One region of the Lysinibacillus sp. RC79 genome, then DNA from elsewhere that is predicted to be linked to it. Evidence: predicted binding sites of a transcription regulator. Region 1 holds the regulator's gene; the other holds the start of a gene.

Region 1 (4,441 bases):
TTAAACATCAAATGAATCCTCTCCTTTTCCCCGAATAATAGGCTTACTCATATTTTCTCGAGATAGTGCCTCACGAAGCATTTCAGCTCGTACGCGATCTCGCTCAGCAGGCGGCAAAACGTCCCCTGCGTAATTCTGTAAAAATCCAGGCTGCATACTGACTACACATTCGTTTAATTTGGTCGCTTTAATACCTTCAATTAACTGTAAATCTACCCCTAAACGAACATTGGATAGACAAGTAGCAGCTTCCTCACTCGTTAAAATTCGAGCATGTGTTAAAGTACCTAAAGCACGGTATACACGGTCTTCTAAGGCTAGTTCTGCTTTTTCCATTAACTTTCCTCTTGCATGCCGTTCTTTTTGAATTATTTTTTCAGCGACACTTTGGATGTCCGCTAAAATATCATCCTCTGTTTTACCTAGTGTAATCTGATTCGACACTTGGTAAACATTACCTGTATTTTCGCTACCCTCTCCATATATTCCTCTTACCGTCATTCCTAATCGCGTCATTGCATTCATAATTTGATTCATCTGACCCGTAAGTGTAAGGGCTGGCAGGTGCATCATGACGGATGCTCGCAAACCAGTACCAATATTCGTCGGGCAACTTGTTAAATAACCAAATGTATCTCGAAATGCATAAGGCAAAGCTTTCTCTAAGGCACGATCTATTTTATTGGCCTGCTCGTAAGCCTTTTGAAGTTGAAAACTCGCCGTCATACATTGAATGCGTAAATGATCTTCTTCGTTCACCATAATGCTAGTTGATTCGTCATCAGATAAGAGCATGGAACCATCTCGCTCTTTCTTTGCAAGCTGAGGACTAATTAAATGTTTTTCTACAAGTATTTGACGCTGTAAAGACGTTAAATCTTTAATAGCAAAATATGAATAATTTTCTCGAAGTTCTGTACTGTCCTTGATTGCATGTGTAACTGCCTGTTCCACCTGTAATGCTTCATCCTCTGTAAAGGCTAATGGAAAACGATAACTATCTAAATTTCGAGCAAGGCGGATGCGTGTACTAATGACAATATCTGAATAATCGTCCTCCACACTCATCCAAATTGGTGTAGCACGCTCTAAAAACGGTTCAATCATCACGACACATCACCACCTTCAAATTGTAGCTGCTTCTCAAGTTCCCTCACTTCATCACGAAGCTTAGCTGCCTCTTCAAATTGTTCTTCATCTACAGCAATCCTCATACGTTTACGAATATCTTCAATTTGCTTTTTGATGACATGAACATTATTTCGAGCACCGGGCATTTTCCCTATATGTTGAGGACCGGCCTGTATACGGTTAAACAGCTTCGGTAAGTGCTCGCTAAAGGTGTCATAGCAGCTAGGGCATCCAAATTTACCTTCTTTTAAAAACTGTTTATACGTAAATCCACATTGTGGACATGTTTGCGGTTGTGGTTGTGCTTGCTGTTTTTCACCCACTTTTTGTTGCTGCCATGTAGGTGAACCAAACCAATTGGATAATAGCTGTTGAATAGATATTGGCTCTTGCTTAAATTCAGCATGAAATGGATGGAACTGCGAGGCGCAGACGTCACAATAATGGTGCTCCACCTTTTGACCACTTTGAACTTGTGTTACGGTAACTGTCGCATTACGCTGCTTACAATGTTCGCATATCATTTCCATCACCTCTTTTATTTTTGCTGTTCATATTTAATCGTTGTTAGCATCGCTCGTAAAATTTTGGCTCGAATGTTATCCCGTAACGGGAGTTGCAAATCGATAGTTGAACGATCAACTGCTGCTAATATTATTTTCGCTTCTCGCTTTGAAATTACCTGCTCATCAATTAGTCGATACACTAAATCTTCTGCCATTGTTTGCGATGCCCCACCGTCTATTTGCCTGAGGACATCATCGATTAGATCAATTTGTGAATTCGCGCGGACACGTAAAATTCGAATGTATCCACCACCACCACGTTTGCTTTCAACAAGGTACCCTCGTTCGGCAGTAAATCTTGTATTAATTACATAATTTATTTGTGAGGGCACGCATTGAAACTTATCTGCAATTTCACTACGTTTTATTTCAATATGCCCTTCTCCACCTAATTCAAGTACTTGCTTTAAGTAGCCTTCTATGATGTCTGATATATTACGCATTTTAGGAATACACCTCGCTTACTCCACTGACTTTGACTATCTTTGACTTTCTTTGAGTATATTATACAAAACGCTTGAAAATAATTGCAATTAATCCGCACACAGAAAAGCTGAAAAGTAACTTAAACTCGCTTCATCTCACCACCTATAGAGGTGGGAGAATTCCGCTGAAAGAAGTTAAAGCGTTTGTCCTTAGATATAAGATACCCTTTTCAGCAATAGAAAAAACGCAAGCATATGCAACTAGCATATACTTGCGTCTATAAAAATTATACCCAGCGACCAACAATTGGATAACGCCAAGACTCATCAGATAAAGCCTTCACAATACCGATAATCGGCGCAATAAAATACATAATACCAAAAATAATTAAAAACGGTATACCAATGAGTAGGAAGCTTAAAATACCCGAAATTGTAAGTAATACCCCTAAGACAATTTGGAACAATAAGGCTTGCACAGCAATACTCTTTACCTCTTCTTCCGAACTAATTAAGAAAAATATAATGGGTACTAACCATGGCGCAAAAAATGCACTTGCGTGTATGATTACCTTAGACCATTTTGTTTCCATTTATATCAACCCTTCCATTTATTTTTTTATTTTATGTACCACTATTTACGGAACTACGCTTTAAATAGTTTCAAATATAAGTTGGATTTATAAATTTTTTTGAAAGGCATGTGATACTCGATGGAGTTTAATAACAAACTTGCAAACGAATACGAAAAAGGTATTCGTCGCACGCTACCTAGCTATGATGCAATGCTACGTTTAACACAAACCTTTTACCAATCTGCGTTACATGAGAACGCTGAATTTTTAGTAGTTGGCTCCGGAAGCGGTAATGAAATTTTACAGCTCGCTGAGGAAAGACCTCATTGGTCATTTGTTGGCATAGATCCGTCGGAAGCGATGCTACAAATAGCTGGTGAACGTTTAAAATCCATACCTAATAATATTTCTTTATATCAAGGAACTATACTAGATACTCAGCTACCTGCAGTGAGGTTTGATGCAGCAAGCTGTGTATTAGTGCTTCATTTTATACAAGATGATCAAGAGAAGCTTGCAACATTAAAAGAAATAGCGAATAATTTAAAGCCTGGTGCCCCATTTGTCCTTGTCTCAAAATACGGGCAACCCGGTTCCTTAGAAACTGAGCTACAATTTGATTTATGGCGTGCTTATTGGCTACACCATACAAAGCTATCACCATCAGACGTAGCAGAAATGGAGAAATCCATACGTTCTCTTTCATTTATGCGTGAAGAGGACATTTTATCACTATTACAGCAGGCAGGCTTTACAAAACCATCTAGGTTCTTTGCTACTACTTTGTTTGGCGGTTGGATATGTTTTAAAGAACATATCTAGTGAAGATATATACACCTGTTAGGATAGGATGAACAGAATTGAGGTGAATGCTGTGATACGCACAATTGGAATTACAAAAGACCAAAAGCTTATAAAGGAATTTCCGCTTGAAGATATACACAAAAACGAATTTGAATGGTACTGGGTCGATTTTAATTGCCCGACCGATGAGGAAGAACTACTGTTAGATACATTTTTTCATTTTCATCCACTCGCTATAGAAGATTGTTTAATGCGTTTACAGCGGCCAAAGCTCGATTTTTATGATGATTTCCATTTCTTTGTTATCCAAAGAGTTAACGAAGAATTAACAGCTGAGGAAGTAAACATTTTTGTTTCTAATAAATTCATTGTCACATTTCATAAAAACGTAGCTCCGGAAATAGATCGAGTACAAATGATGTTAGAAAAACAGCCAAAGAATTGGGAACGCGGCACAGTATATTTAACATACCAGGTAATCGATAAAATCGTTGATAGCTATTTCCCCCTTGTCTATAAGATTGAGGATCATTTAAATGCACTAGAAGATGAGCTTACCTATCAAAATAACCCCAATGCTATGAAAGTTGTGTTTGAATTCCGTAGTGATTTGCTTGATCTACGACGCACCATTTTACCAATGCGTGATCTATTATATCGTATCCTTAACTCTTACCGATTTTCACTTAAGAAATCAGAACGAGCTTATTTCGGAGATATTTACGACCATCTGCTTAAACTCACCGAAATGATCGAATCCAACCGTGAGCTCACTGCTGATATGCGTGATAGCTATATGGCGATGAGCTCTAGTCGCATGAATGGCATCATGATGACCTTAACAATTGTTTCAACAATCTTTATTCCTCTAACATTTATTGCTGGTGTTTATGGAATGAATTTTGACTATATGCCAGAGCTACACGGGAAATTTAGCTAC
Region 2 (4,441 bases), on a different contig from region 1:
TTTAGCTAATAAAAGAGCGGGCCATGCTGTGTCACGAGACGGTATGTTAGCAGCAACTGAATGGCTTGCACAGCATTTGGCATAATAAGATGCATCTGCTATGATTAGGTTAACACTGTGACGGAAGGAGAAATACAAATGGATCAAGATATGAAAGACAGCATGTTCGGTGCATTAGAAAATGTAATTGACCCTGAGCTTGGTATTGATATCGTCAACTTAGGTTTAGTATATGATGTAGAGTTAGATGAAGAAGGTGTAGCAACCGTTACAATGACACTAACGTCTATGGGCTGCCCAATGGGACCTGTGATTGTTGATCAAGTGAACACAGCATTAGGTGAGCTTCCAGAGGTAAAAAGTACAAATGTCAACATTGTATGGAATCCACCGTGGTCAAAAGATAAAATGTCACGCTATGCAAAAATGGCATTAGGTGTACGCTAAGTCCACTTAATGCACAATAAAAATCCTCGCTTGCAACAGTAAGCGGGGATTTTTGCGTCGAAAAACTATTGTGCCAATCAAATTAAGGTGTCATATAAAAATATGGCTCTTCGGCAAAACGAGGGGTTGATTTCCGTTCCGGCTGGGCACTTTGTTGTTGCTGTCGCTACGCTTTCGCACAGATAAAACAATTGCTGACGCTTCGCTTTCGCACAGATAAAACAATTGCTGACGCTTCGCTTTCGCACAGAGCAAAGCTTCCTGGGGGCGTCCGATGAGCCGCTTCGCTTTGCTCCAGGGTCTCATCTGTGACGCTGATCCCCAAGGAGTCGCCCAGCCTCCACTCCAATCAACCACTTCTCTTAGAATGTATCTTCTGGCATGTTACTTTAATTTATAGCGATAAAACGAAACTTCAGCAAGAAGTGTTTTGTACGGAAGTGAAGTGTCAGCAACAAGAAGTATTTTGTGCGAAAGTGAAGCGTCAGCAAGATCAGGTGTACAATAGCATTACTGTTATAAGTTTCTTCTGTTTGATTATGGTGAGTAGCCATAGCGTTCACTTTTGAAAACAAATAAAATTTATAAAAGTTCTACGCTAACGCTGATTGGAGTGGAAGGCTACTCGACTCCCGTGGGAAAGCGAGACAGGCGAGACCCTGCACGGAGCGGATGTTTTCTGTGCGAAAGCGGAGCGACAGCAACAACAGCGGAGGAAGCAGCTCGACGCTCGCCCACAGGAAAGCGAGTAGCCTGGAACGGAAATCCCCCTCATTTAAAGATTATAATATTCATAATGATTTCCTTGACCATTATATGAAATCCCCGCTTATAGCTCATAAGCGGGGATTTTGCGTGTAGCGTATTAATCGATACGACATATTTGTAACGGACAATTCTCACAGGCGATTTCATTCTTTAAAAATTGTAGATCGTGAATGGTAATATAACCTTTTTCGAACGATATGATATTGTGCTTCTTTAAGTCATTAAGCATGCGATTAATCATCTCTCTACTCGTCGCACATAAATTAGCGATTTCTGTATTTGTTAACGGTAAGTCAATATAAATAGTGTCATTTTCTAAAGGATTACCATAAGTATTCGAAAGACGGATGAGTGTTGAAAATAAAGCGCCCTTTTTACCATTTAAAACTAAATCGCGCAAACGACTTTGATGCTTTAAATTTTCTGTTTGTAACCACTTCATATATTCCACCATTAAATCGGGTTGTTCCACTAGTAAAAGTTCCAATGATTCACGGCTTAGAACATATAAACTGGAGGGCTCTAATACTTTAGCAGTCATGGAATTATACGTAAGGTTACAAAATAATGAGCCTTCTCCAATAATACTATCTGGACCACAAATACGAATGGTTAGTTCCTTCCCATTCTCCGTTTCCTGACTAATCGAGATAGCTCCTGTTTTTATATAATAAATTTCTTTCGCACGTTCGCCCTCTAAAAAAATTTTACTATCCTTATTTACTTTAATAAAAACACCGTGCTTTTGAAAAAGATTGTGAAATTTCTCTTGCATATTGTTCATTATAACCATATCTCCAACACATCGCTTTCTTTTTGTAAAGATATCTAATTATTACAAAAGGATGGTGAACATTTCGATACTAAATCTAAGAAACATAGTTTTATTATAACGTAATTTTCCAGTTATAAGGGGAGAAATTTTAGGGCTAATTCTTTGCTAAGGTTTGTCGTATGTTGTAAAATAAAGTTAGTCAAAAAAGGTCAAACATTTTTCGTGAAACAGAATGGCAAACGGGATTCCGCTTAACATTATTGAAAAGGAGCGCTAAATATGCAATTTCAACAATCAAATGACAAAAAACCATTAGAACAATTTGGGCGTAATTTAATAGATGAAGTAAAAAACGGTAAAATGGATCCGGTAATCGGCCGTGATGAAGAAATTCGTAATGTCATTCGTATTTTAACACGCAAAACGAAAAATAACCCTGTCTTAATAGGTGAGCCGGGGGTTGGTAAAACAGCTATTGTAGAAGGGTTAGCCCAACGTATAGTAAAGGGCGATGTTCCTGAGGGGTTAAAGGACTGTGTACTGTATGAGTTGGATATGAGTGCCTTAATAGCAGGTGCTAGTTATCGTGGCCAATTTGAAGAGCGCTTAAAAGGTGTTTTAAAAGAAGTAAAAGAATCAGAGGGGCGCATTATTTTATTTATCGATGAAATTCATACAATTGTTGGTGCAGGTAAAACGGATGGTTCAATGGACGCTGGGAATATGCTAAAGCCAATGCTTGCACGAGGTGAGCTACATTGTATCGGGGCTACAACATTAGATGAATACCGTATGTATATTGAAAAAGATCCTGCTTTAGAGCGCCGTTTCCAACAAGTGCTTGTACGTGAGCCATCTATTGAAGATACAGTTTCCATTTTACGAGGCTTGAAAGAGCGCTTTGAATTACATCATGCAGTACGTATTCATGACCGTGCGATCGTAGCAGCAGCAGAGCTTTCAAATCGCTATATTACAGAGCGTTTCCTGCCAGATAAGGCCATCGATTTAATCGATGAAGCATGTGCGATGATTCGAACAGAAATTGATTCCATGCCACAGGAATTGGATGCAGTAACGCGCCGTATTATGCAGCTCGAGATTGAGGAGCAAGCGTTACGTAAGGAAAAGGACGAGGCAAGTAAAAAGCGTCTAGAGCAACTCAGTGAGGAATTAACGAAGCTGAAAGAATCCTCTGGGGATATGCGTAAACAATGGGAAACGGAAAAAGAAGCGTTACACGGCATTCAGAAAAAACGTGAAAAACTTGATAAATACCGTCGTGACTTAGATGAAGCAGAAAGTAAATATGATTTAAATAAAGCAGCCGAACTACGTCATGGGAAAATTCCTACACTTGAAAAGGAAATTCAAGAGATGGAAAAACAATTAGAGAATGGTACGGAATCACGTATTTTACGTGAAGAGGTAACAGCTGATGAAATCGCATCTATTGTTTCACGCTGGACAGGCATACCAGTGATGAAATTAGTAGAAGGTGAGCGTGAAAAATTATTGCGCTTAAAAGATACATTGCATGAGCGTGTAGTCGGACAAGATAATGCTGTACAACTTGTCACAGAAGCGGTATGGCGTGCTCGAGCTGGTATCAAAGACCCGCAACGACCAATTGGTAGCTTTTTATTCCTAGGGCCAACAGGTGTTGGTAAAACAGAGCTTGCGAAGGCACTAGCGGCACAGCTGTTTGATTCTGAGGATCATTTTATTCGCATTGATATGAGTGAATATATGGAGAAACATAGTGTATCACGTCTTGTAGGGGCACCTCCAGGCTATATTGGCTATGAAGAAGGTGGACAATTAACAGAAGCAGTTCGCCGAAATCCATATTCAGTTGTATTATTAGATGAAATTGAAAAGGCCCACCCTGATGTTGCGAATATTTTACTGCAAATTCTGGATGATGGACGCATTACGGATAGCCAAGGTCGTATGGTCAACTTTACGAACACAGTGGTCATTTTAACTTCTAACATTGGCTCAAGCTATTTAATGGAAGCAAAAGAAGACGATGTTGCAGTTGAGGATTTAGTGATGGCTGCACTGCGTCAACACTTTAAACCAGAGCTGTTAAATCGTATGGATGATATTATTATGTTCCATGCATTATCAGATGAACACTTTACTGCGATTGCTTGGAAATATGTCGAACAGCTTGTCAAACGAGTTGCAGAGCAAGACATTACTTTACAAGTAGAACAAAATGTAATTGATTGGGTTGTAGAACAAGGAGCAGATGCTCAGTTTGGCGCAAGACCACTAAAACGCTTCGTGCAACGTTATATTGAAACGGCGGTTGCAAAAGAATTGCTTCGAGGTGAAGTATTACCAGGAGAAACATTGCACATTAGAATGCATGATGGCCAATGTGTTGTTGAAAAATAACAAAAAAAACCTGTTCCGCATTGAGCGAAACAGGTTTTTTCTAGT

Evidence for each region. Region 1 encodes CtsR, which represses protease genes until heat stress. Its sites were predicted from a motif close to ATGGTCAATAAAGGTCAAACA; they were not measured.
Region 2: a site for CtsR is predicted at 2,186-2,206, ahead of ABH968_RS15195 (ATP-dependent Clp protease ATP-binding subunit). Genes of this name have one in related genera too.

Annotation. Positions count from the first base shown of each region.
Region 1 is NZ_JBGCCD010000008.1:65,537-69,977, forward strand. It holds gene ABH968_RS10095 (ATP-dependent Clp protease ATP-binding subunit) at 1-11, opposite strand, end outside; gene mcsB (protein-arginine kinase McsB) at 1-1,110, opposite strand; gene ABH968_RS10105 (UvrB/UvrC motif-containing protein) at 1,107-1,655, opposite strand; gene ABH968_RS10110 (CtsR family transcriptional regulator) at 1,670-2,140, opposite strand; gene ABH968_RS10115 (magnetosome magnetite crystal formation protein family) at 2,410-2,715, opposite strand; gene ABH968_RS10120 (class I SAM-dependent methyltransferase) at 2,836-3,519, shown strand; gene corA (magnesium/cobalt transporter CorA) at 3,572-4,441, shown strand, end outside.
Region 2 is NZ_JBGCCD010000015.1:22,948-27,388, forward strand. It holds gene ABH968_RS15180 (prolyl oligopeptidase family serine peptidase) at 1-85, shown strand, start outside; gene ABH968_RS15185 (metal-sulfur cluster assembly factor) at 139-447, shown strand; gene ABH968_RS15190 (Crp/Fnr family transcriptional regulator) at 1,313-1,999, opposite strand; gene ABH968_RS15195 (ATP-dependent Clp protease ATP-binding subunit) at 2,270-4,396, shown strand.